DNA from 4 places in the Spirillospora sp. CA-108201 genome. Region 4 is predicted to be linked to each of the others. Evidence: predicted binding sites of a transcription regulator. Region 4 holds the regulator's gene; each other region holds the start of a gene.

The links. The regulator HrcA, encoded in region 4, represses chaperone genes, less so after heat shock. The targets are predictions, from matches to a motif close to TTGGCACTCTCNNNNNGAGAGTGCCAA.
Region 1: groL (chaperonin GroEL) is a predicted target of HrcA. The motif match lies at 3,298-3,324, and genes of this name have one in related genera.
Region 2: groES (co-chaperone GroES) is a predicted target of HrcA. The motif match lies at 3,552-3,578, and genes of this name have one in related genera.
Region 3: ACQEU6_RS22320 (FmdB family zinc ribbon protein) is a predicted target of HrcA. The motif match lies at 2,825-2,851, and genes of this name have one in related genera.

What each region holds. Positions count from the first base shown of each region.
Region 1 is NZ_JBNJNE010000001.1:4,801,670-4,807,578, reverse strand. Features, by position in the region: gene thrC (threonine synthase) at 1-756, shown strand, start outside; gene ACQEU6_RS23125 (MoaD/ThiS family protein) at 772-1,050, shown strand; gene ACQEU6_RS23120 (hypothetical protein) at 1,350-2,387, shown strand; gene groL (chaperonin GroEL) at 3,456-5,084, shown strand; gene ACQEU6_RS23110 (phospholipid scramblase-related protein) at 5,426-5,909, shown strand, end outside.
Region 2 is NZ_JBNJNE010000001.1:7,133,459-7,139,367, forward strand. Features, by position in the region: gene ACQEU6_RS34380 (apolipoprotein A1/A4/E domain-containing protein) at 1-1,541, opposite strand, end outside; gene ACQEU6_RS34385 (class I SAM-dependent methyltransferase) at 2,201-3,436, opposite strand; gene groES (co-chaperone GroES) at 3,703-4,011, shown strand; gene groL (chaperonin GroEL) at 4,097-5,719, shown strand.
Region 3 is NZ_JBNJNE010000001.1:4,617,476-4,623,384, reverse strand. Features, by position in the region: gene ACQEU6_RS22330 (MMPL family transporter) at 1-571, opposite strand, end outside; gene ACQEU6_RS22325 (IS110 family RNA-guided transposase) at 812-2,011, shown strand; gene ACQEU6_RS22320 (FmdB family zinc ribbon protein) at 2,410-2,787, opposite strand; gene ACQEU6_RS22315 (potassium/proton antiporter) at 2,955-4,439, opposite strand; gene ACQEU6_RS22310 (NAD(P)-dependent oxidoreductase) at 4,543-5,532, opposite strand; gene ACQEU6_RS22305 (5-formyltetrahydrofolate cyclo-ligase) at 5,626-5,909, opposite strand, start outside.
Region 4 is NZ_JBNJNE010000001.1:3,337,267-3,343,175, forward strand. Features, by position in the region: gene ACQEU6_RS16245 (SigE family RNA polymerase sigma factor) at 1-38, shown strand, start outside; gene ACQEU6_RS16250 (hypothetical protein) at 35-718, shown strand; gene ACQEU6_RS16255 (16S rRNA (uracil(1498)-N(3))-methyltransferase) at 742-1,473, opposite strand; gene dnaJ (molecular chaperone DnaJ) at 1,573-2,706, opposite strand; gene hrcA (heat-inducible transcriptional repressor HrcA) at 2,707-3,717, opposite strand; gene ACQEU6_RS16270 (DUF3097 domain-containing protein) at 3,922-4,746, shown strand; gene hemW (radical SAM family heme chaperone HemW) at 4,788-5,909, opposite strand, start outside.

The sequences.
Region 1 (5,909 bases), 1.5 Mb from region 4:
AACCTGGAGTCCCAGAAGATCATCACGACGGCCGTCTACGGCGGGACGTTCGTGACGGTCGACGGCAACTACGACGACGTCAACCGGCTCGCGTCCGAGATCGCCGGCGAGCAGGAGGACTGGGCGTTCGTCAACGTCAACGTCCGCCCGTACTACGCCGAGGGCTCCAAGACGCTCGGCTACGAGATCGCCGAGCAGCTCGGCTGGCGGCTGCCGGACCAGATCGTCGTGCCGGTCGCGTCCGGCTCCCAGCTCACCAAGATCGACAAGGCGTTCCAGGAGCTGATCAAGCTGGGCCTGGTCGAGGACAAGCCCTACCGCGTCTTCGGCGCCCAGGCCGCCGGGTGCGACCCGGTCGCCGCCGCGTTCAAGGCCGGCCATGACGTCATCCGCCCGGTGAAGCCCGACACGATCGCCAAGTCCCTCGCCATCGGCAACCCCGCCGACGGCCCCTACGTCCTGGACGTCGCCCGCCGCACCGGCGGCGCCGTCGAGGACGTCACCGACGAGCAGGTCGTCGAGGGCATCCGGCTCCTGGCCCGCACCGAGGGCATCTTCGGCGAGACGGCCGGCGGCGTCACCGTCGCGACCCTCCGCAAGCTGGTCGGGGCCGGCGCGCTCGACCCCGGCGCCGAGACCGTGATCATCAACTCCGGGGACGGCCTGAAGACGCTCGACGCCGTCGCCCCGGTCGTCGCGCCGTCGGCGAACATCGCCCCGTCCCTGGAGGCGTTCCGCGCCGCGGGCCTCGCCTGAGAACGAAGGAGCAGCATGAGCAGCGTGTCCGTCCGTATCCCGACGATCCTGCGGACCTACACCGGTGGCGAGTCCGAGGTGAAGGCCGAGGGCGCGACCCTGCGCGCGGTCGTCGCCGACCTTGAGGCCAGCTACTCCGGCATATCCGCCCGCATCCTCGACGACGCGGGCAAGATCCGCCGTTTCGTGAACGTCTACGTCGGCGACGAGGACGTCCGCTTCGCGGAGGGCCTCGACACCCCGACGCCCGAGGGCGCCCAGATCTCCATCATCCCCGCGGTGGCGGGCGGCTGACGCCCGTCTCGTCCCGCACGCCCCGGCACGTCCACCGTGCCGGGGCTTTTCCTTTCACATCTGGCCGATTCCCCCTTCTTTGGAAGGGCATTGCCCTGGTGGATGCCGGATTGGGTGACTGTTCGTTCACGCCCGTCCAAAAGAGTATGGATAAAACTTGGGTCAGCGCCAGTTTCCCGGCTTTGATCTTGATCACCACCTCTCCTCCACTTGGGTTTCTCGGTGGCCGCCTCCTGGAAGATTGATCCCGGAGTGGCGCTCCGTGGGGCGCCGATCGGCATACGAGAGTGAGGAAAGGCATGAAGCGCATTTTGCGCACGATGGCCGTGACCGGCATAACGATGGGAGCGGCCGTCCTCGCGGCTCCCTCGGCCATGGCCGACATCAACTTCTACAAGGTGGAGAAGGCGTACGTGGGCCACAACGGCCCCTCGTACATCACCGAGAAGGGCCCGGGCGACCTGATCTACACCGACATCTCCAAGTCGCCCAAGGCGGCGCCGGTGATCGGGAACAAGTCGGTGAAGACCGGTGACATCACCACCAAGCTCCACGGTGGGAAGCACAACACGGCCGTCACCAGCGTCGAGGGCTCCGAGCAGGAGGCCACCAAGATCGCTCTGGCCAAGGGGGCCGAGCACCAGGCGGCCGAGCAGCAGGCTGCTCCGCAGGCGCAGGCCGCTCCGAAGCAGGAGGCCGCTCCGCAGCAGGAGTCCCTGCAGGCCGCGCCGGAGCAGGGCGCCGAGCAGGCCGCCCCGCAGCAGGGCGAGCAGCAGGCTGCTCCCCAGCAGAACGCCGAGCAGGCTGCCCCGCAGCAGGACGCGCAGCAGGCCGCTCCGCAGCAGGGCGAGCAGCAGGCTGCGCCGGAGCAGGGTGCCGAGCAGGCTGCCCCGCAGCAGGACGCGCAGCAGGCCGCGCCGGAGCAGGGTGCCGAGCAGGCTGCCCCGCAGCAGGACGCGCAGCAGGCCGCGCCGGAGCAGGGTGCCGAGCAGGCTGCCCCGCAGCAGGACGCCCAGCAGGCCGCGCCGGAGCAGCAGGCCGACGCCAACGCTCCGCAGGCCGGGCAGCGGCTGGCCACCACGGGGGACCACCCCAAGCCGGTGAAGATCTTCGCGGTCAAGAAGGCGACCGTCGGCCAGAACGGCCCCGTCGTCAACAGCGAGGAGGGCCCGGGCGACGCGATCTTCACGAACCTCAGCGGGTCGCACCGTTCGAACGTCTACGCCGGCAACAGCGCGACGATCACCGGTCCCATCTCCACCCGCCTCTACGGCGGGAAGCACAACACCGTGATCAACGCGGTCGAGGGCCCCGAGCAGGAGTCCACCAAGAAGTGAACCACGGCTCCTGACAGAGCTCGAAGCACCACGGCCGCTCCGGCCCGGTCACGCATCGACGCCGGAGCGGCCGCCCAATGTCCGGACCCGTTTGCGGCGGCCCTTTGCCCGGGTACGAAAGAACATCCTCACCATTCGCCATACTCCACAGAAGCGGCCCATCGGGCCGTGGTGACCCCAGTGCACCGGGCCGCCGCAAACGACGCCGCATCGAATGAAGCGGCATCAATGTCCGGCTACGAACAAGGCTCCTCGGAAAAGGCGCCACGGACCGCCGCCGATGCAATGGCACCCGACACCCGGACGATGAATGCGCGCCCCCCGCGCGATCCCGGCAGCGAGCGAAACGCCCGTCTCGCGCCGGATGGTTCGCCATGACCTCCGGCGTCCCGGCGGTCGTTCCGCACCCGCCGGCGCCCGCCGGGCGTCGCTCCCACCGCTCAGGGCCGCTGTCACCGGGCCACCGCGTGGCCGTGGACGCGCCTCCGCCGTACGGTGATCCCAAAGGCGAAGCTCAAGCCTGATCGCGAACGCTCCAACGATCGAAGCGGCCCTCACGGGGGCCGCTTCGCTTCTGAACGGACGAGATCGGCCTCGCCGTACGACCGGTACGGGACGGCCGTGCCACCCCGCCCGGCTCGTCGTACCGCTCGCCGAGCGATCCACGACCTCCGCCATGCTTGCCTGGCGCTCCGGAACAACGGAGGTGTCCTCGCGGTGAGCATGGCGGCCCGTGCCGAGCACGCGGCGGCCATCACACGACCACCAGCGGTGCACCGCGGCGACACGCGCCGGACGGACCTCGGACCGTCCGGGCGCAGGTCAGGCCGGGTCCGGCCAGGTTGATCGAACTTGGCCGGGCGAGGATGCACGGCGCTTGCACTCGACGGGGTAGAGTGCTAAACAAACATTGGCACTCTGCTGTGGAGAGTGACAACTTCACACAGTCATGGGTCGGGGCGATGAGGCCTCAGGCCGGCGGCGGAATGGAAGTCGTCGGCGAGGCCGTCCGTCGCGGGCGTCGGCTCGATCCGTCTAAGCCACCTTGTTCCGGGAGGACTGGAGCCTATGGCTGCAAAGATGATCGCGTTCGACGAGGAGGCCCGTCGCGGTCTCGAGCGCGGCATGAACCAGCTCGCCGACGCCGTGAAGGTGACCCTTGGTCCCAAGGGCCGCAACGTCGTGCTGGAGAAGAAGTGGGGCGCTCCCACGATCACCAACGACGGTGTGTCGATCGCCAAGGAGATCGAGCTCGAGGACGCGTGGGAGAAGATCGGCGCGGAGCTCGTCAAGGAAGTAGCCAAGAAGACCGACGACGTCGCGGGTGACGGCACCACCACCGCCACCGTGCTGGCCCAGGCGCTGGTGCGCGAGGGTCTGCGCAACGTGGCCGCCGGCGCGAACCCGATGTCGCTGAAGCGCGGCATCGAGGCCGCGGTCGAGCGGGTGAGCGAGGAGCTGTCCAAGCTCGCCAAGGACGTGGAGACCAAGGAGCAGATCGCCTCCACGGCCTCCATCTCCGCGGGCGACCCGCAGATCGGCGAGATGATCGCCGAGGCGATGGACAAGGTCGGCAAGGAAGGCGTCATCACGGTCGAGGAGAGCCAGACCTTCGGTCTGGAGCTCGAACTGACCGAGGGCATGCGCTTCGACAAGGGCTACATCTCGCACTACTTCGTGACCGACCCCGAGCGGATGGAGGCGGTCCTCGAGGACCCGTACATCCTGATCGTTCAGGGCAAGGCGTCGGCGAACAAGGACCTGCTGCCCGTTCTCGAGGGCGTCATGCAGTCCGGCAAGCCGCTGCTGATCATCGCGGAGGACGTCGAGGGCGAGGCCCTGGCCACCCTGGTCGTCAACAAGATCCGGGGCATCTTCAAGTCCGTGGCCGTGAAGGCGCCGGGCTTCGGCGACCGCCGCAAGGCCATGCTGGGCGACATCGCCACGCTGACCGGCGGCCAGGTCATCAGCGAGGACGTGGGTCTCAAGCTGGAGAACACCACGACCGAGATGCTGGGCCGCGCCCGCAAGGTCGTCATCACCAAGGACGAGACCACCATCGTGGACGGCGCCGGTGACGCCAACGAGATCGCGGGCCGGGTCAACCAGATCCGTACCGAGATCGACAACACCGACTCCGACTACGACCGCGAGAAGCTCCAGGAGCGCCTGGCCAAGCTCGCGGGCGGTGTCGCGGTCATCAAGGCCGGCGCCGCGACGGAGGTCGAGCTCAAGGAGCGCAAGCACCGCATCGAGGACGCCGTCCGCAACGCCAAGGCCGCGGTCGAGGAGGGCATCGTCCCCGGCGGTGGCGTGGCGCTGCTGCAGGCCGGCACCAAGGCGTTCGACAAGCTGGAGCTTGCGGGCGACGAGGCCACCGGTGCGAACATCGTCAAGCGCGCTCTCGAGGAGCCGCTGAAGCAGATCGCCGTCAACGCCGGCCTTGAGGGCGGCGTCGTGGTGGAGCGGGTCCGCAACCTCACCCCGGGTGAGGGCCTGAACGCCGCCACCGGCGAGTACGTCAACATGTTCGAGTCGGGGATCCTCGACCCGGCCAAGGTGACCCGGTCCGCGCTGCAGAACGCCTCGTCGATCGCCGCGCTGTTCCTGACCACCGAGGCCGTCATCGCCGAGAAGCCGGAGAAGAACCCGGCCCCGGCGGGCGGCATGCCCGACGCCGGCGGCATGGACTTCTGAGCGAGTCCGCGGTTCGCACTTCCGGGTGCGTGTGAGAGGGGCGGTTCCTTCGGGGGCCGCCCCTTTCCGCGTCCCCGGGATGTCCCCGGGGATGTTCGGGGCGCGCCGGGCCGAAAGAAGAATGTTTCTCGGACGGCCACCTCCGCCGCCGCCGGTGCAGGTCAGTGGGCCGGGCGCGGACCGGGCGGCCGCCGCGGGCGGAGACGGGCGCGCAAAGTGCTTCCCCTGCGGGCCCGGCGCTTGGCAGGATCGCCGGTTGGAAGGCGTCCCACCGAGGGTGTGGACGCCGGCAAGGTGGACAGTGAGGCGGTCGCCGAGGCGGCCACGAGGCAGGAGAACACGTGAGCGAAGTGTTCAGCTCCCCGGTGCTCAGGGTCGAACAGCCTCGCAGGGGACCGTTCGCCAAGTCGCGGTACAAGGTGCTCGACGATGACGGGACCGTCCTCGCGATCGCCGCGCCGACCGACGACCAGGGCGACTCCGCGGTCATGCGCGGCCTGTTCCCCGGCAAGTCGAACCTCGACGCCCGCGCCGTCCTTCTGACGACGCCCGAGGGCGACCCCCTGTACGTCGTGGACAAGCAGAGCGGCCGGGAGTACACCGAGATCCTCCGGCCGGACGGGGAGCGCGTCGGCTCCTTCGTCACCGAGAGGGTCGGCCGCCGCTACGTCATCTACGACGACGACGGGACGCTCATCGGCACGATCGACGTGGACGTGCCGCGCAACAACTTCGAGGTGAAGGACGCCGACGGCGGCAAGGTCGCGCACGTCCGCAAGAAGTGGGCGGGCCTCGCCACCCACCTGCTCACGACGGCCGACCGGT
Region 2 (5,909 bases), 3.8 Mb from region 4:
TGCTTGGACACATCGTCGTGGACGCCGTCCATCTTCCGGCCGACCTCGTCCTCGACATGGGAGAAGCGCTTGGCGAAATCCGCCTGCGCCGCGGCGGCGCGCCGCGCGGCCTCGTCCTGCATGCCCTCCACCCGTCTCGCGAACTCGGACTGGACGCCGCCGACCTGCCGGGCGACGTCCTCCTGCATGGTCCCGACCTGCTTGGCGACGTCGTCGTGGATGCTGCCGACCTGCCGCGTGACGTCGTCGTGGATGTCGCCGATCCGCTTGCCGAAGTCGTGGTGGACGCCGCTGACCTGCCGCGACATCTCGCTGTGCACGGACTCGACCTGCTTGGCGACGTCGGTGTGCACCGACTCGACGCGGCGGGAGACGATGTCGACCTGCGCGGTGAACTCCTCCAGAGCGCTGTCGACCCGCTTGGTGACCTCCTCGTGGATGTTCTCGATGCGCTTGCGGACGTCGTCGTGCACGTCCTCGAACCTGCGGGAGAACTCGTCCATGCGCTTGGCGACGTCGCTGTAGGCGGTCTCGGCGATCTGCGACATGGTGGCCTTGACCTCGTCGCGGTCCGGCCGGGCGCGCAGTTCCTCGATCAGCGGGTCGACGGCCTCGGCGAGGTGCTTCTCGAGCGCGTCGAACCGGTCGCCGTACTCGGCGGCCGGGCGCTGCGCGAGGTCGGTCAGCAGCCGGTGCACCTCGGCGATCTCCAGCGCGGCGGGCAGCCGGTTGATCCGCTCGCCGAGCCCGTCGAGGCGGCCGTCGACGCTCTCGAAGCGGCCGTCCAGCCCGCCGAGCTTGCCGGACACCCCTTCGAGGCGGCCGTCGACGCCGTCCAGCCGCCCGTCGAGGCCGTCGAGGCGGCCGCCGACGCCCTCGACCCGGCCGTTGACCGCCTCAAGGCCCTGCTCCATCCGCTCGGCCATCTCGCCGAGCGCCTGGTCGACCCGTGAGGTGACCCCGTTGACCGAGTGTTCGAGCCGCTCGGACCGGTGGCCGAGCTCCGCGAGCGACTTGTCGAGCCGGTTGAAGCGGACGGACGCGGCCTCCATGCTGCCCTGGAGCTTGTCCAGCCGCTTGGTCATCTCGTCCATGCGCTGCGACGCCTGCTGCGAGGCGTCGGTGATCTGCTGCGCCGAGTCGAGGACCGCCTGGATGCGGGTCAGGCCCTCGTCGACGTTCTCGGCCACCACGCCCACGTCGGCCCACAGCGCGGGCAGTTCGGCGACGGGCTTGACCCGCTCGCCGAACGCCTCGATGTGCTCGGCCAGGCCCTCGGCCCATTCAGGGGGCTTGCCGGACAGGTCGTCGACCTGCCCGCGGACGCTCTCGATCTGCCCGGTCAGCCCGGTGAGCTCCCGCTCCCGGACCTCGCGGAGAAGCCACTCCATGCCTTCGAGGCGCTGGCGGATCTCGTCCAGGACCTGACCCTGTGAGCGCTGTTCGTAGACGTGGTCCTGCGCCGCACGGGCGAGCAACTCCCGCATCCGATCCGAGACCGGTTGACCCCCCGTCTGCAGGAAGTTGTGATTCGTTTCCACCCGATGCTCCTTCGTGTGCCGGCGCGACGAAATGACGCACGGCAAATGAATCTCTGGAGTGGCCACTGTAGTGCGTGTAGAGCGCGGCTAAAACGGGTAGCAGAGAAGATTGCGAGTTCTGCGGAATGCGCCTGTTATCCGACTAGACGGGATAGTGAGTATCGCCGAAAGCATGGCGAATTTCCCGCTTCAGGGTTATTGCCCATCTTGGGGGGAGATGTGGGCGGGCGGTGGCGGGCGGTGCGGGACGGGTCCGGCGTTCCGGGTGCCGTTCTGTCCGTACATCTCGTCCAACATGGGCAGTTCCCGAACCGCGCGGACGCCTACACCGCCCCGACGCGTGTGCCGCCGGCGTCATGCGGAAGGGCGTGTCCGGGGCCTTTTCGGGAGGGCTTTTGGGGAGCCGGTGCCCCCGCGGGTGAACCTGCCTTGGTGTTTCCGCGCCGGTTGATCTCCGCGCACCGATTCCCGCGCCGCGCCGCGCCGTTGCCGGGCGGCCGCAATCCCTGGTGCGCGCAATGCCGGAAAGCGCCGATGATTTGCACCGCCGTGGCGCGTCGCGCCCTCCCGCTTGGCGTTGCGCCGCCGAGGGGAAGATCTTTGGGCAGGGTTGCCGGGCGGCGCCCGTTCCGGGCGGGTCCGGCCGGGCGGCCGGCCGGTCAGGCCCCGGAGGCCGGCCGCGTCAGCAGGGCGACGGGGTCGCGTCCCACGCGCGTCACCACGAGGGTCAGCTCCCCGGCGCCGCGTCCCGCGCGGCGCCCCCCGAAGCCGAGGTCGCGGCGGAGCCGGTCGACGTCGACGGCGGAGCCGCGCTTCTTGACGGTCAGCACGCCGACCTCGCGGCGGCGCAGTTCGGCGCGCAGCCGCTTGACGGAGAACGGCATCACGTCCTCCACCTCGTAGGCGGAGGCGAACGGCGTCGGGCGCAGCTCGTCCGACGTGACGTACGCGATGTGGGGGTCCGCCAAGCCGCCGCCGACCAGATCCGCGACTTCGCCGACCAGGTGGGCCCGGATCACCGCGCCGTCTGGCTCGTACAGGTAGCGGCCCCACGCGCGTACGTCCGGGACGTCCAGCCCTTGGGGAGTCAGGGTCCACATCTGGGGCTCGTCCTCTGAGAACCGGGTGTCGGACGACAGGAGGGTGGCCCGCCGTCGCACGTCGCCGGCCAGCCCGCCCAGCCACAGGGCCGCTTCCTTGACGTCGCCTCCGACCGAGACCCACTCGGCCTCCGCGTCGTCCGGGACGGCCTCGTGCGGAATGCCGGGCGCGACCTTCACGCAGGCCGCGGGCACCTGGCCGGCCATGGCCAGGACGACGTCGAGCGGAGGCTCGTAGGAACGGGGATCGAAGACGCGGCCCCGCGCCGTGCGCCGTCCAGGATCGGCGAAGACCGCATCGAACCCGGACGGGTCCTCCTCGGTGGCGTCCCCCACCCGGACAGAGGCGAGACCGTCCAGCCCGAAAGCGGCCACGTTGGCGCGTGCCACCTCGGCGGTCAACGGGTCCAGTTCCACGCCTTCGCCGACGAGGCCCGCGCGCGCTCGGGAGATGAGGTCTGCGCCTATCCCGCACCCCAGCTCCAGCACACGCGCGCCGGGCAGCCGGTCCGCGAACCGTCCGCCGCGGTGGGCCGCCACGCTCGCGCGGGTCGACTGCTCAAGCCCCGCCTGCGTGAAGTACATGCGGTCGGCGTCCGCCCCGAACTTGGCCCGGGCCCTTTCCCGCAACCGCACCTGCGTCAGCGCGGCGGCCACGAGCGACGGTTCGTGCCGCTCACGCAGCCGCGACGCCGTGGCGAGCAGGGCGTCCTCGCTCACGTCCGCCTCGGCCGTCTCCCTGAGGAGCGCCTGGCCTGAGGGGGTGCGCAGGGACCGGAACGACGCGATGTCCATAGGGTGGAAGCTAGTGGCAGAGCCGGAGAGCGGCGCCCGGTGAACAACCGGAGACGGCCGCCGGGCGGGCCCGTGTCCGTGTTGACGGGGTCACGGGCACGGAATAGTCTCACGACTGGCACTCTCAAGGGTAGAGTGCCAAATACAGCGACGAAGGTCGGTCTGGCACCCGCGACGGCAGGCCGGTCCAGGGTCGCCTCTTCTGTCACATGTGCTGGCCGGTCATCCGTGGCCGGCCGAGGACCAATCGAAGGGGAGGTCAGATCGTGACGACCGCCACCAAGGTTGTCCTCAAGCCGCTTGAGGACCGCATCGTCGTCCAGCCGCTTGAGGCCGAGACCACCACCGCGTCGGGCCTGGTGATCCCGGACACCGCCAAGGAGAAGCCCCAGGAGGGCACCGTCCTTGCCGTTGGCCCGGGTCGCGTCGACGACAAGGGCGAGCGCGTCCCCGTCGACGTCAAGGTCGGCGAGGTCGTGCTCTACAGCAAGTACGGCGGCACCGAGGTCAAGTACAACGGCGAGGACTACCTCGTCCTCTCGGCCCGCGACGTGCTCGCGGTCATCGAGAAGTAATCACCGAGACGTGATGCACCCGCCCCGGTCGGCGCCGCCTTCGGGCGGCCCGCCGGGGCGGATCGCGTGAAAGAGGAGTATCCGCATGGCGAAGATCCTGGAGTTCGAGGAGGACGCTCGCCGGGCTCTTGAGCGCGGCGTCAACGCTCTCGCGGACGCCGTCAAGGTGACGATCGGCCCGCGCGGCCGCAACGTCGTCATCGACAAGAAGTTCGGCGCGCCGACGATCACCAACGACGGCGTCACCATCGCCCGCGAGGTGGAGCTGGAGGACCCCTACGAGAACCTCGGGGCCCAGCTCGCCAAGGAAGTGGCGACCAAGACCAACGACATCGCGGGCGACGGCACCACCACGGCGACCGTCCTCGCCCAGGCGCTGGTCCGCGAGGGGACCCGCAACGTGGCGGCCGGCGCCTCGCCGCTCGCCCTCAAGCGCGGCATCGACGTGGCCGCCCAGTACGTCTCCGACCAGCTGCTGAAGACGGCCCGCGAGGTCGAGGAGAAGAGCGAGATCGCGCACGTCGCGACGATCTCCGCGCAGGACCCGCAGATCGGCGAGCTGATCGCCGAGGCGTTCGAGAAGGTCGGCAAGGACGGCGTCATCACCGTCGAGGAGGCCCACACCATGGGCCTCGAACTGGAGTTCACCGAGGGCCTCCAGTTCGACAAGGGCTACCTGTCGCCGCACATGGTCACCGACCACGAGCGCATGGAGGCCGTCCTGGAGGACGGCTACGTCCTGATCGTGGACGGCAAGATCTCCAACGTGCAGGAGTTCCTGCCGCTGGCCGAGAAGGTCGCCCAGACCAAGAAGCCGCTGCTCGTGGTGGCCGAGGACGTCGAGGGCGAGGCGCTGGCGCTGCTGGTCGCCAACAAGATCCGCGGCACCTTCCTGTCCGTCGCGGTCAAGGCTCCCGGCTTCGGCGACCGCCGCAAGGCGATGCTCGGCGACATGGCCACCCTGACGGGCGGCCAGGTCGTCAGCGAGTCGATCGGCCTCAAGCTCGACTCGATCGGGCTGGAGGACCTCGGCCGCGCCCGCCGGATCACCGTCACCAAGGACGCCACCACCGTCGTCGACGGCGAGGGTGCGGCGGACGAGGTCACCGCCCGGATCAACCAGATCAAGGTGGAGATCGAGAACAGCGACTCCGACTGGGACCGCGAGAAGCTGCAGGAGCGCCTGGCCAAGCTGGCCGGGGGCGTCTGCGTGCTGCGCGTCGGCGCCGCCACCGAGGTGGAGCTGAAGGAGAAGAAGCACCGCCTGGAGGACGCCATCTCGGCGACCCGCGCGGCGATCGAGGAGGGCATCGTCTCCGGCGGCGGCAGCGCGCTGGTGCACGTCGCCAAGGAGGGCTTCGGCGCCCTCGGCCTGTCCGGCGACGAGGCCACCGGCGCCGAGGCGGTCCGCCGCGCGCTGCCCGAGCCGCTGCGCTGGATCTCCGAGAACGCCGGCCAGGAGGGCTACGTCGTCGTCTCCAAGGTGGAGGAGCTGCAGGCCGGGCACGGCTACAACGCCGCCACCGGCGAGTACGGCGACCTGATCGCCCAGGGCGTCATCGACCCGGTGAAGGTCACCCGCTCGGCGGTCACCAACGCCGCCTCCATCGCGGGCATGCTGCTCACCACCGAGGTGCTCGTGGTCGACAAGCCGGAGGAGGCCGAGGAGGCCGCCGGCGGCGGCCACGGTCACGGTCACGGCCACTGAGAACGGCCGACCGGCGGGCTCGTCCCGTCCGGGGAGCGTAGGCGAGACCCCCGTCCGTCCGGACGGGGGTCTCGTCGCGTGAGGGGACGGGCGAAAGTCCGCCACGCGCGGCAGCACGATGACCACGACGTGTAGTAATGCCAGGTTCGCTCCCGCACTGTGACCATTCCGTTGTAGAGGACAGTGGAGA
Region 3 (5,909 bases), 1.3 Mb from region 4:
CGACGAGACCGGCGGCCATGAGCAGGAAGCCGTCCAGGCTCTGGAAGACCTCGAACTGGTCGGCGCCGCCGCCGGCGGGGCCGGTGACGTGCGAGGCCAGTCCGGGGGGTCCGCGCTCGGCGAGGTCGCGCGCCTGGTCGACGGCGGCGGTGAGGTCCTCGTCCGTCAGGGGCACGAGGGTCTGCAGGGCCTTGCCGTCCTTGGACGGGAACGGCCCCTGCGCCTTCTGCGCGCCGGGCAGCTTCTGGAAGGCGGCCACGTCGGACTCGGCCTTGGCCTTGTCCTGCGCGGTGATCCCGCCGGACCGCTCGTAGACGACGACGGCGAGCATCGTCTCGTCCTTGCGGAACCGCTCCTCCAGTTCCACGACCCGGGTGGACTCGGCTCCGGCGGGCAGCCAGGACGCCGCGTCGTTCTTCTCGACGTCGCCGAGCTTGCCGGCGAGGGGGCCGAGAGCGGCCAGCAGGACGACCCACAGGGCCAGGACGGCCCACTTGGTGCGCCGTCCGGCGATCAGTCCGGCCAGGCGGTGTGTCCGCGGCCTCGGGGGAGCCGGGCTAGGTGCGCTCATGGTTCCTTACCTTCTTCCTGGGTGTTCGTTCCTGACCGTCCGTAGGGTTGGGAGGACCCCGGGAGCGCCAGGTATGGCTTTCATGGGTTTGCCACCTGGGTGGCTTGAGAGGATTGGCCGCCTGGCGCTCCAAGACGACCCGACCGCTGATTGGGATGCGCGAACAGATCGCTGTGTAAGGACACGACGGCGCGGTCGTCTGCGGGACCCCCATGTGAGCTGCGACGACGGAGGAGCCCGATGCCACGCATTTGGGCAGGTGTGGACGCGGGTAAGACCCACCACCACTGCACCGTGATCGACCCCGACGGCAACCGGCTGCTGTCCAGGAAGGTGGTCAACGACGAAGCCGAGATCCTGGGCCTCATCGCCGAGGCCAACGCCTTGGGTGAAGACCTGCGGTGGGCGATCGACCTCAACAGCGGTGGAGGGGCCCTGCTCATCACCCTGCTGCTCGGCCACGGCCAGGACCTGGTCTACATCCCGGGGCGCACCGTCCACCACGCCTCCGGCGCCTACCGGGGCGGCGGCAAGACCGACGCAAAGGACGCCTTCATCATCGCCGACCAGGCCCGCATGCGCCGGGACCTGCACCCGATCGCGTCCTTCGACGAGATCGCCACGGACCTGCGCATCCTCACCGGCCGCCGTACCGACCTGGCCTGCGATCGCACCCGGACCATCAACCGGCTGCGCGACCAGCTCCTGGGCTACTTTCCCGCCCTGGAGCGCGCCTTCGACTACAGCAACAGCAAGGCCGCCCTGACACTGCTCACCGGCTACCGCACCCCCACCTCGCTGCGCAAGATCGGCCAGGCCCGGCTGGAGACATGGCTGCGGGCCCGCAAGGTCCGCAACCCTGCCCGCGTGGCCCTGGCCGCGATCGAGGCCGCCCAGGCCCAGCACACCACGGTCACGGGCGAGAAGACCGCCGCCGCCGTGGTCGAGCGCCTGGCCGAGGAGGTGATCGCCCTGGATGCCGAACTCGCCGAGACCGACGCGGCCATCCAGGCCCGGTTTCGCGAGCACGAACACGCCGCGGTGATCACCAGCCTGCCCGGCATCGGCCCCCTCCTGGGCGCGGAGTTCATCGCCGCCACCGGCGGCGACATGGCCGCGTTCGGCAGCGCGGACCGGCTGGCCGGTGTCTCGGGACTCGCGCCGGTACCCCGGGACTCGGGCAAGATCAGCGGCAACCTGCGCCGGCCCCGGCGCTACAGCCGCCGCCTGCTGCGAGTGTTCTACATGTCCGCCATGGTCAGCATCCGCTGCTGTCCCGCCTCCAAAGCGTTCTACGAGCGCAAGAGGGCCGAGGGCAAGAAGCACATCCAGGCCGTGCTCGCGTTGGCCCGCCGCAGAGTCAACGTGCTGTGGGCGATGCTCAGAGACGGACGCGTCTACATGGCTGCACCCACCCTGAAACTGACCACAGCAGCCTGAACCGCTCACGATCGGTTACGGCGTCGGGTTGACAACCTCATTGGGAATCCTCTCCTGTGTGCACCGGGCGAAAATCGAGATATGTCGCGTTCGCCGTCAGAGTCTCTCGTTGAGCGAGAGGTGTCAAGTAATATCGCGAAATCAGGGAAGCGTCGCTTCGGGCAATCGGGCCGTGCGACGGGAGGGGTCCTCCGGGCCGGGGGGCGCTCCCTGTCTCCTCCATGGTCGCGAAAGGGATGCGGCCGCGCCTCCGGCGTTGGGACGGACCTGCGCTACGTCTTTCGAGGCAAACGAAAGCCGCCGCCTACGCCTGGAGATGTAGGCGACGGCTTCCGGGCATGACGAAAGCCGGGGGACCCGGCCGGATCCCCCGGTGCGCTGCGGAGATGCCTAGAAGGTCAGGCGACCTTTTCGGAGGACGACGACTTGCCGGTCGACGACTTGCCGGTCGAGGACGACGACGAGTCGGAGGACTTCGCGGACGAGTCCGACTTGGCGGAGTCGCCCGAGGAACCGCCCGAGTCCCCGGAGGAGCCGCCGGACGACCCGTTCGACGAGCCGTTGGACGAGGCCCCCGCGGTCGAGGGCGACTTGCCGGAGCCGCGGCTGTCGGTGCGGTAGAAGCCCGAGCCCTTGAAGATGATCCCCGCGGCGGAGAAGACCTTGCGGAGCCTGCCGCTGCACGCCGGGCAGTCGGTCAGCGCGTCGTCGCTGAACTTCTGCACGACCTCTAGAGGCTCGCCGCACTCGGTGCAAACGTACTGATACGTCGGCACGGTTCCTCCTCGCTGACTCAACCCGGCACAGGCCGGACTGGCACTCACTCTAGACGACTGCTAATGGTACCCATGCGTCGAACAGGATTCGCCCCCGGGATGTTCCCCGGCGGCGTCCTGCGGGACCCGCGCGCGCCGCGAGGTCCCGGCGCGCCCCGGATCCCGGGTCACTGGCCCTTCTCGCCGAACCAGCCCGCCAGCCTGCCCTTGCGGCTGACCGCGCGCAGCCTGCGCTCGGTGGCCTCGCGCACCTCGGCGGTGGTCACGACCAGCAGCGTGTCGCCCGCCTGGAGCGGCGTGGTGGGCTCGGGCACGAAGCTCGCGCCGTCCCGCACGACGAGGGTGATGGAGGCGCCGGGCGGCAGCCGCAGCTCGAAGATCTCCACCCCGCTCAGCATCGAGTCGGCGGGGATCCGCACCTCCAGCAGGTCGGCGTGCAGCTCCTCCAGCGGCGCGGCCTCGACGTCCAGCTCGCGGGTCTGCTCGTCGCTCGTCAGGCCGCACAGCCGCGAGGCCAGCGGCAGCGTCGGCCCCTGGAGCAGGGTGAACACGACGACGATGTTGAAGACGATCGCGAAGAGCCGGTCGGCGTGCTCCACGTCCGCGACCATCGGGATGGTGGCCAGGACGATCGGGACGGCGCCCCGCAGCCCCGCCCACGACGCGAACAGCTTCTCGCCCCACGACAGCCGGAACCCGATCGTGGAGATCACGACCGACAGGGGGCGGGCCACCAGCAGCAGGATGAAGCCGATGATGAGCGCCGGCAGGATCTGGCCCGGGAGGTCGCCGGGGTCGGCCAGCAGGCCCAGCATCACGAACAGGCCGATCTGCGCGAGCCATCCGACGCCCTCGGCGAAGCCCCGGGTGGCGGGCCGGTGCGGCAGCCGCGCGTTCCCGAGGACGAGGGCGCTGACGTAGACGGCGAGGAACCCGCTGGCGTGCATCAGGGAGGCGGCGCCGTAGGAGCCGATGGACAGCGACAGGACGGCGATGGGGTAGAGGCCGGACGCGGGCAGCGCGACGCGCCGCAGCGCCTGCGCGCCCAGCCAGCCGATGGCGACGCCGACGATGCCGCCCGCGACCAGCTCGTAGACCATGACGCCGAGCAGTTCGGCCATGTTGGGGGCGGCGGTGTGGGCGCTGAGCGTCACCACGATGATCACGACGGGGGCGTCGTTGAAGCCGGACTCGGCCTCCAGCAGGCCGGTCAGCCGGGACGGCAGGGGCAGCCGCCGCAGCACCGAGAACACCGCGGCCGCGTCGGTGGGGGCGAGGACGGCGGCGAGCAGGAACGCCGGGCGCCACTCCATGCCGACGAGCCACATGGCGGCGAGCGCCACGACGACGATGCTGATCAGGGTGCCGAGGGTGGAGACGCTGAGCGCGGCCGGCACCGAGGGCCGCACGCGCCGCCAGCTGGTGGTGACGCCGCCCTCGGCGAGGATGAGCACGAGGGCCGCGAGGCCGAGCGTCTCGGCCAGCTCCGCGTTGTCGAACCGGATGTGGAGGGGGCCGGACTCGCCGATGAGAAGGCCGAGGCCCATGTACGCCAGCAGCGTGGGAAGGCCTGCCTTGTGCGACAGCCGGACCGCGATGATGGCGCTGAGTACGAGCACGGCCCCGAGGAGTAGCCAGATGTCGAGGTGCACATCCCACCCTTCGGGGTCGTCAAAGTTGATCGTTTAGGAATCCTACAGATTCACGGGCGAATCGCATATTTACAGTTGAGGGATGGCGTGTCTGAGATGGCCGCTATCGCCGGATGACCTGCGGTTTGAGCCCGTTCACTACGTTCTGTACGTCTCGTCCCTGCACGGCCGCGGTGACGTTGTCGCGCACCGTCCCGAGCAGGTTCAGCTGCGACTGGACCGACGCCCCCGCCGTGTGCGGCGACAGCAGGACGTCCTCGCGCGAACGCAGCGGGTGCTCCTCCGGGAGGGGCTCCTGCTCGAACACGTCCAGGGCCGCCCCGGCGAGACGTCCCGATTCCAGCGCGGCGAGGACGGCGTCGTCGGGCGCGATGCCGCCGCGGGCCACGTTCACCAGCAGCGCCCTGTCCGGCAGCAGGGCGAGACGCTCCGGACCGATCAGCCCCCTTGTCTCCTCCGTCAGCGGCAGGGCGAGGACGAGGACGTCGGACGTCGCCACGAGGTCGTCCAGCTCCCGGTACGTCGCCGCCGCCTCGGGACGCCGCCGCCTCGTCCAGTACGAGACGGGGCAGCCCAGGGCCGCGAACAGGCGCGCCGCCTCGGCGCCGATCGCGCCGAACCCGGCCACGCCGACCCGCTGCGTGTGGATCTCGCGCGGGCCGAGCGCCGCCATCTCCATCTGCGGCCATCCGCCCGCGCGGACGGCCCGGTCGCCCCGCGCCAGGTTGCGGCACAGCGCGAACGCCGCGCCGACCGCCCACTCGGCGACTCCGCGCGCGTTGAAGCCCGCCGCGTTCGCCACCGGCACGCCCGCGGCGGCCCACGCGGCGACGTCGATGCTGTCGACCCCGACCGCGGGCATCTGGACGAACGACACCCGCCCCGCCGCCGCCACGGCCCCGGCGTCCAGAGCCAGCCGGCCGGCGAAGTCGCCGATCACCAGGTCGGCGCCGGCGAGCGCGGCGAGCAGGCCCGCCCGGTCCCTGGTCTTCGGGAACGCCACCTCGGCGGCGTCCCCCAGCGGCGCGAACAACCCCCGGACGATCTCGTCAGCGATCGGGGGCAGGGAAAGGATCCGCCACGGCGCCGTCATCTCGTACCTCCCGTCAGGCGTGCTCGACCGCGTCCCCCCATCCACGATCTTCGGCCTCCTCACTCTACGAGGAGGACCTCGCCGGCGGGCAGGTCAGCCCAGCCGGACCAGCCCCTCGGACGGCGTCACCGCCGCCCGGACGCGCTGGTCGTGCGGCTCGCCCGGCACGCCGTCCAGCAGCTCCCCGTCGTACAGCAGCGCCGCGGTCAGGATCGCCGGGCCCACCCGCGCGAGCGCCCGGTCGTAGGAGCCGCCGCCGCGGCCGAGGCGCAGGCCGGTCCGGTCGACCGCCACCGCGGGCACCAGCACGACGTCGGCGCTGGCCACCGCGCCGGGGCCGCGCGGCGGCTCGGACGACTCCAGGCACCCGCGGGCCC
Region 4 (5,909 bases):
TGACCGCGCTACGCAACGTCCTGGAGCAGTTCTCATGACCACCGACCCCCACGACGAGCACGGCGAGATCCTCCGCCGCGCCCTGCACGCGGAGGCGGACTCGGTCAACCCCGCGGGCGACGGCCTGGAGCGCATCCGGGCCCGCGTCGCCGACGGCCGGCGCCGCCGGTTCGGCCTCGGACGCCTCGGCCCGGCGCGCTTCGGGTTCGACCGCTTCACCGTGAACTGGGCGCGCCCCCTCCTCGCCGTGGCCGCCGCCGTGCTGATCGCCGGGCTGGGCGTGACGGCGCCGCAGACGATCGACCTGATCCAGCAGTCGGTCGGCAACAGCAGCCAGTCGGGCGACGGGGGCGACGACAACGCCGGCGACCGCACCGGCCCGGGGATCGACCCCCAGTTCCCGGTCCCGTCGTCGCCGGGCGGCAGCACGTCCGGCGAGCCGAGCACCTCGGAGACGCCGAGCACCAGTTCCTCGCCGGGGCTGTCGTCGTGCCGCATCCCCTCGCCGGGGGCCTCCGCGGCGGGCGCGACCGCCACGTCGGCGCCGCCGACCACGCCGTGCCCGAGCGAGACCCCGACGCACGCGCCGCCCACCACGCCGGCGCCGCCCACCTCGACGACGCCCGAGCCGCCGACCAAGCCGACCGAGCAGCCGACGCCGACGGAGACGAGCGAGCCCGCGAAGACCACCGAGCAGGGCGCCGCCAGCACGCCGTGACCGGCGCCGGCCGGGCCCCGGCGCTACCAGCGGCCGGTGGCGGCCAGCAGCACGCTGGCCGCCGCGACGCCCGCCGTCGAGGTGCGCAGGACGGTCGGGCCGAGCCGCGCGGGCCGCCCGCCCGCGACGGCGAAGCGTTCCAGCTCGTCCTCGCTGATCCCGCCCTCGGGGCCGACCACGAGGACGATGTCGCCCCGCGCGGGCGGCTCCACGGCGCTCAGCGGCGCCTCGGCCTCCTCGTGCAGGACCAGGGCCAGGGACGCGCCGGCGATCCGCTCGGCGACGTCCTCGGTGGTCTCCAGGTCCGCCACCTCGGGCAGCCGGCTGCGCCGCGCCTGCTTGCCCGCCTCGCGGGCGGTCGCGCGCCAGCGGCCGAGGGCCTTGTCGCGGCGCTCCGGGCGCCAGCGGGTGACGCAGCGGGACGCCGACCACGGGACGATCCCGTCCACGCCGACCTCGGTCATGGTCTCGACCGCGAGCTCGCCCCGGTCGCCCTTCGGGAGGGCCTGGACGACCACGAGCCGGGGCGCGGGAGGGGGCTGCCGGTGCCGGGCCAGCACGTCCAGCGTCAGGGACGCCCGGTCGGCCTCGGCGACGACGCACTCGGCCAGCAGGCCCTCGCCGTCGGTCAGGTCGACCCGCTCCCCCTGCCGCAGCCGCCGCACGGCCGCCGCGTGCCGGCCCTCCGGCCCGTCCAGCAGGACGCGGTCGCGCTCCAGCGCGCCCGTCCCGGCGAGAAAGACCGGCGGGCTCACCCGAGCCGCCCAAGTGCGGCCGAACCGACGCCGCTCATCGCTGCCACCTGCTCCTCATTCGCCGCGGCGGCCCTCCTGGTAGGCCGCCGCCACCGCGCTTCAGTGCTGGTTGAAGACGTCCTTGAGACGGGAGAACACGCCGCGCTGCCCCGGGGCGAACCTGCCGGGCGGGCGCTCCTCGCCGCGCAGCACCGAGAGCCGCCGCAGCAGCTCCTCCTGCTCCTCGTCGAGCCGGTTCGGCGTCTCCACGTTGACGTGGATCATCAGGTCGCCGCGACCGCTCTCGTTGAGGTGCCGGACGCCCCGGTTGTAGAGCGTGATCACCTGCCCCGACTGCGTGCCGGGCTTGATGTCGACGCTCTCGGCGGCGTCCAGCGTCTCGATGGTGACGCTGGTCCCGAGCGCCGCCGCCGTCATCGGGATCTCGACCGTGCAGTGCAGGTCGTCGCCCTCCCGCTCGAAGATCGGGTGCGGCTTCTCCACGATCTCCAGGAACAGGTCGCCGGGCGGGCCGCCGCCCGGACCGACCTCGCCCTCGCCGGCGAGCTGGATGTGGATGCCGTTCTCCACGCCGGCCGGGATCTTGACCTTGACGGTGCGCCGGGTGCGGACCCGGCCGTCGCCGGAGCACTCGGTGCACGGGTTGCGGATCACCGAGCCGAAGCCGCCGCACGCCGGGCACGGTCGCGCCGTCATGACCTGGCCGAGGAACGAGCGCTGGACCTGCTGCACCTCGCCGCGGCCGTGGCACGTCTCACACGTGTCCGGGTGGGTGCCGGGCGCGCAGCCCGAGCCCTCGCAGGTCGCGCAGGCGACCGCCGTGTCGATGGACAGCTCCCGGGTGGTGCCGAACGCGGTCTCGGCGAGGTCGAGCTCGACCCGCAGCGTCGCGTTGCGGCCGCGCCGGGCGCGCGACCGGGGGCCCCGCGCCGTCGACGTGCCGAAGAAGGCGTCCATGATGTCGCTGAACGGGAACCCGGCGCCGCCGAACCCGCCGGCGCCCGCCCCGCCCGCGGACGCGAACGGGTCCGCGCCGAGGTCGTACATCTCGCGCTTCTTGGGGTCGGAGAGCACCTCGTAGGCCTGGGTGATCTCCTTGAACCGCTCCTGGGTCTCCGGATCCGGGTTGACGTCCGGGTGGAGTTCCCGCGCGAGCCGGCGGTAGGCCTTCTTGACCTCGTCGGCGCTGGCGTCCCGCCGGACGCCCAGGGTCGCGTAGTAGTCGTTCGCCACTTACGACCCCGCCAGGATCTGTCCCACGTAGCGTGCCACTGCCCGTACCGCTCCCATCGTGCTGGGGTAATCCATGCGTGTCGGCCCGAGCACTCCCAGCCGGGCCAGAGTGAGGTCGCCCACCCCGTAGTCGGCGGCGACGACCGAGGTCGACTTGAGCCCCAGGTCGGGGTTCTCGGTGCCGATCCGCACCGTAACTGTAGAGGAGTCGCCGGTCTCGCCGAGCAGCCGCATGAGGATCACCTGCTCCTCCAGCGCCACCAGCACCTCCCGCAGGCTCTGCGAGAAGTCCACGGCGGCGAGGTTGGCCGCCCCGGCGAAGACGATCTTCTCCTCGTGCTTCTCGACGAGCGTCTCCAGCAGCACCGACAGCACCGCCGCCGCGACCGGCCGCTCGTCCGGGCCCACCCTGTCGGGCAGGTCCGCCACGGCCGCCGGGACCTCCCCGAGGCCGAGCCCGTCCAGGCACGTGTTGAGCAACGCCCGCAGATGGCCGATCGATTCCTCGGAGATCTGCCCGGTCTCGATGACGCGCTGCTCCACCCGGCCGGTGTTGGTGATCAGGACGAGCAGCAGCCGCCCCTCCGCCACCGGCACCAGCTCCACGTGCCGCACCGCCGAACGGGTCAGCGACGGGTACTGCACCACCGCGACCTGCCGGGTCAGCTGCGCGAGCAGCCGCACCGTCCGGCCGACGACGTCGTCGAGGTCGTAGGCCCCGGACAGGAACGTCTCGATGGCGCGGCGCTCGGCGACCGACAGCGGCTTGATCGTGGACAGCCGGTCGACGAACAGCCGGTAGCCCTTGTCGGTAGGGACGCGTCCCGCGCTGGTGTGGGGCTGGGCGATGTAGCCCTGCTCCTCCAGCACCGCCATGTCGTTGCGGATGGTCGCGGGCGAGACCCCGAGGTTGTGCCGGTCGGCCAGCGCCTTGGAGCCCACCGGCTCGTTGGTGGAGACGTAGTCCTCGACGATGGCGCGCAGGACCGCGAGCTTCCGGTCGTCCAGCACGGTGTCACCTCCTTCGTCCGGCCGGTCCGTGCTACTGGCACTCCTTGCTTTCGAGTGCCAAGTCTACGGCCCGGAAGGCTCGGCTGGAGCGCCCCCGCACTCTCCGCATGGCTGCGCGATCCTATCCGGCCGGGAAACCCGCGCCACGCCGAGGAACGCGGGGCGGCGCCGTCCGGGCGCCCGGCCCGGTTAATGTGCGGATCTGTGCGGAGTAAGAACTACGGAAACGACGTACTGGCCGGCGACTGGCGCAGGCCCCGCAAGGGCCGGATCCCCGAGGTGCCCGCCGAGCCGGGCCTGGTCGCCGAGGATCCCGACAGCGGTTTCTGCGGCGCCGTGGTCGGCTGCGACAAGTTCGGCGTCACCCTGGAGGACCGGTTCGGCAGGCACCGCGTGTTCCCGCTGACCAAGTCCGGGTTCCTCATCGACGGCAGGCCGGTCACCCTCGTCCGGCCGGCCGCCGCGCCCGCGGGCCCCGCGCGGTCCGCCTCGGGCTCGATCGCCGTCCAGGGGCTGCGGGCGCAGGTCGCCAAGGAGAGCCGCATCTACGTGGAGGGCCTCCACGACGCCGAGCTGGTCGAGAAGATCTGGGGCCACGACCTGCGCGTCGAGGGCGTCGTCGTCGAGTACCTCGAAGGCGTGGACGACCTGCCCGCCATCGTCGAGGAGTTCGCCCCCGAGGAGGAACGGCGGCTCGGCGTCCTGGTCGACCATCTCGTCGAGGGGTCCAAGGAGTCGAGGATCGCCGCCCGGGTCGCCTCCCCGCACGTCCTCGTCGCCGGCCACCCGTTCATCGACATCTGGGAGGCCGTCAAGCCCGCGGCCGTCGGCATCCGCGCCTGGCCCCGCATCCCCCGCGGCGTCCCCTGGAAGGAGGGCGTGATCGCCGAACTCGGCTGGGGCGACGACACGGGCGCCGCCTGGAAACGCATCCTCGGCTCCGTCAGCACCTACACCGACCTGGAACCCGTCCTCCTCGGCCGCGTGGAAGAACTCATCGACTTCGTGACTGCGCCTTCCCAGGGGTAGCGCCCCCTGGAACCCCCCGTCACGGGCCGGGCCGGCGCAGGTCAGGTGAGGGCTCGGACCACTGCGTCGGCCAGGAGGCGGCCTTTGAGGGTGAGGACGGCACGGCCCTGCTCGTAGGGGGCGGGCTCGATCAGGCCGTCGTCCATCGACGTGCGGGCGGCCTCGTCGTCCAGGAGGTGGGTGGGGCAGCCCTGGGCCAGGCGCAGTTCCAGCATGACGCGTTCGATGTGCCGGTCCTCGGCGGTGAGGACCTCCCGGGCGTGGGCGGGGGTGGTGCCCTCGGCGAGGCGGGCGGCGTAGGCGGCGGGGTGCTTGACGTTCCACCAGCGCGTGCCGCCCACGTGGCTGTGGGCTCCCGGGCCGACGCCCCACCAGTCGGCGGCCGTCCAGTAGAGCATGTTGTGCCGGCAGGCGGCGCGCGGGTCGGCGGCCCAGTTGGAGATCTCGTACCAGTGCAGTCCGTGGCCGCTGAGCAGCTCGTCGGCGATCAGGTACCGGTCGGCCATGGCGTCGTCGTCGGGGGCGGTCAGCTCGCCGCGCCTCACCTGCGCCGCCAGGCGGGTGCCCTCCTCGACGATGAGCGCGTAGGCGGACACGTGGTCGGGCTCCGCCGCCAGCGCCGCCTCCAGGGAGCCCCTCCAGTCGTCGTCGGTCTCCCCCGGCGTGCCGTAGATGAGGTCGAGGTTGATGTGCTCGAAGCCCGCCTTGCGGGTCCACTCGACGACCTGCGGGACGCGTCCGGGCGTGTGCGTGCGTTCCAGGACGGCCAGGACGTGCTCGCGCGCGCTCTGCATGCCGTACGAGACGCGCGTGAATCCGGCTTCGCGGAGCTTGCCGATGTACGCCTCGTCCACCGACTCGGGATTGGCCTCGGTGGTGACCTCCGCGCCTGGGGCGAGCCCGAACTCGGCGTCGATCGCGGACAGGACGCGGCCCAGGTCGTCCGGTGGGAGGAGGGTCGGCGTGCCGCCGCCCACGAAGACGGTCTCCACGGGCAGGTCCGCGTCCCCGAGCACTCGCCGGGCCATCCGGACCTCGCGGATCGCGGTGTCGGCGTAGGAGTCGCGGCTCGCTCCCGGGCCGAGCTCCGTCGCCGTGTAGGTGTTGAAGTCGCAGTACCCGCACCGGGTCACGCAGAACGGCACGTGCACGTAGAACGCGAA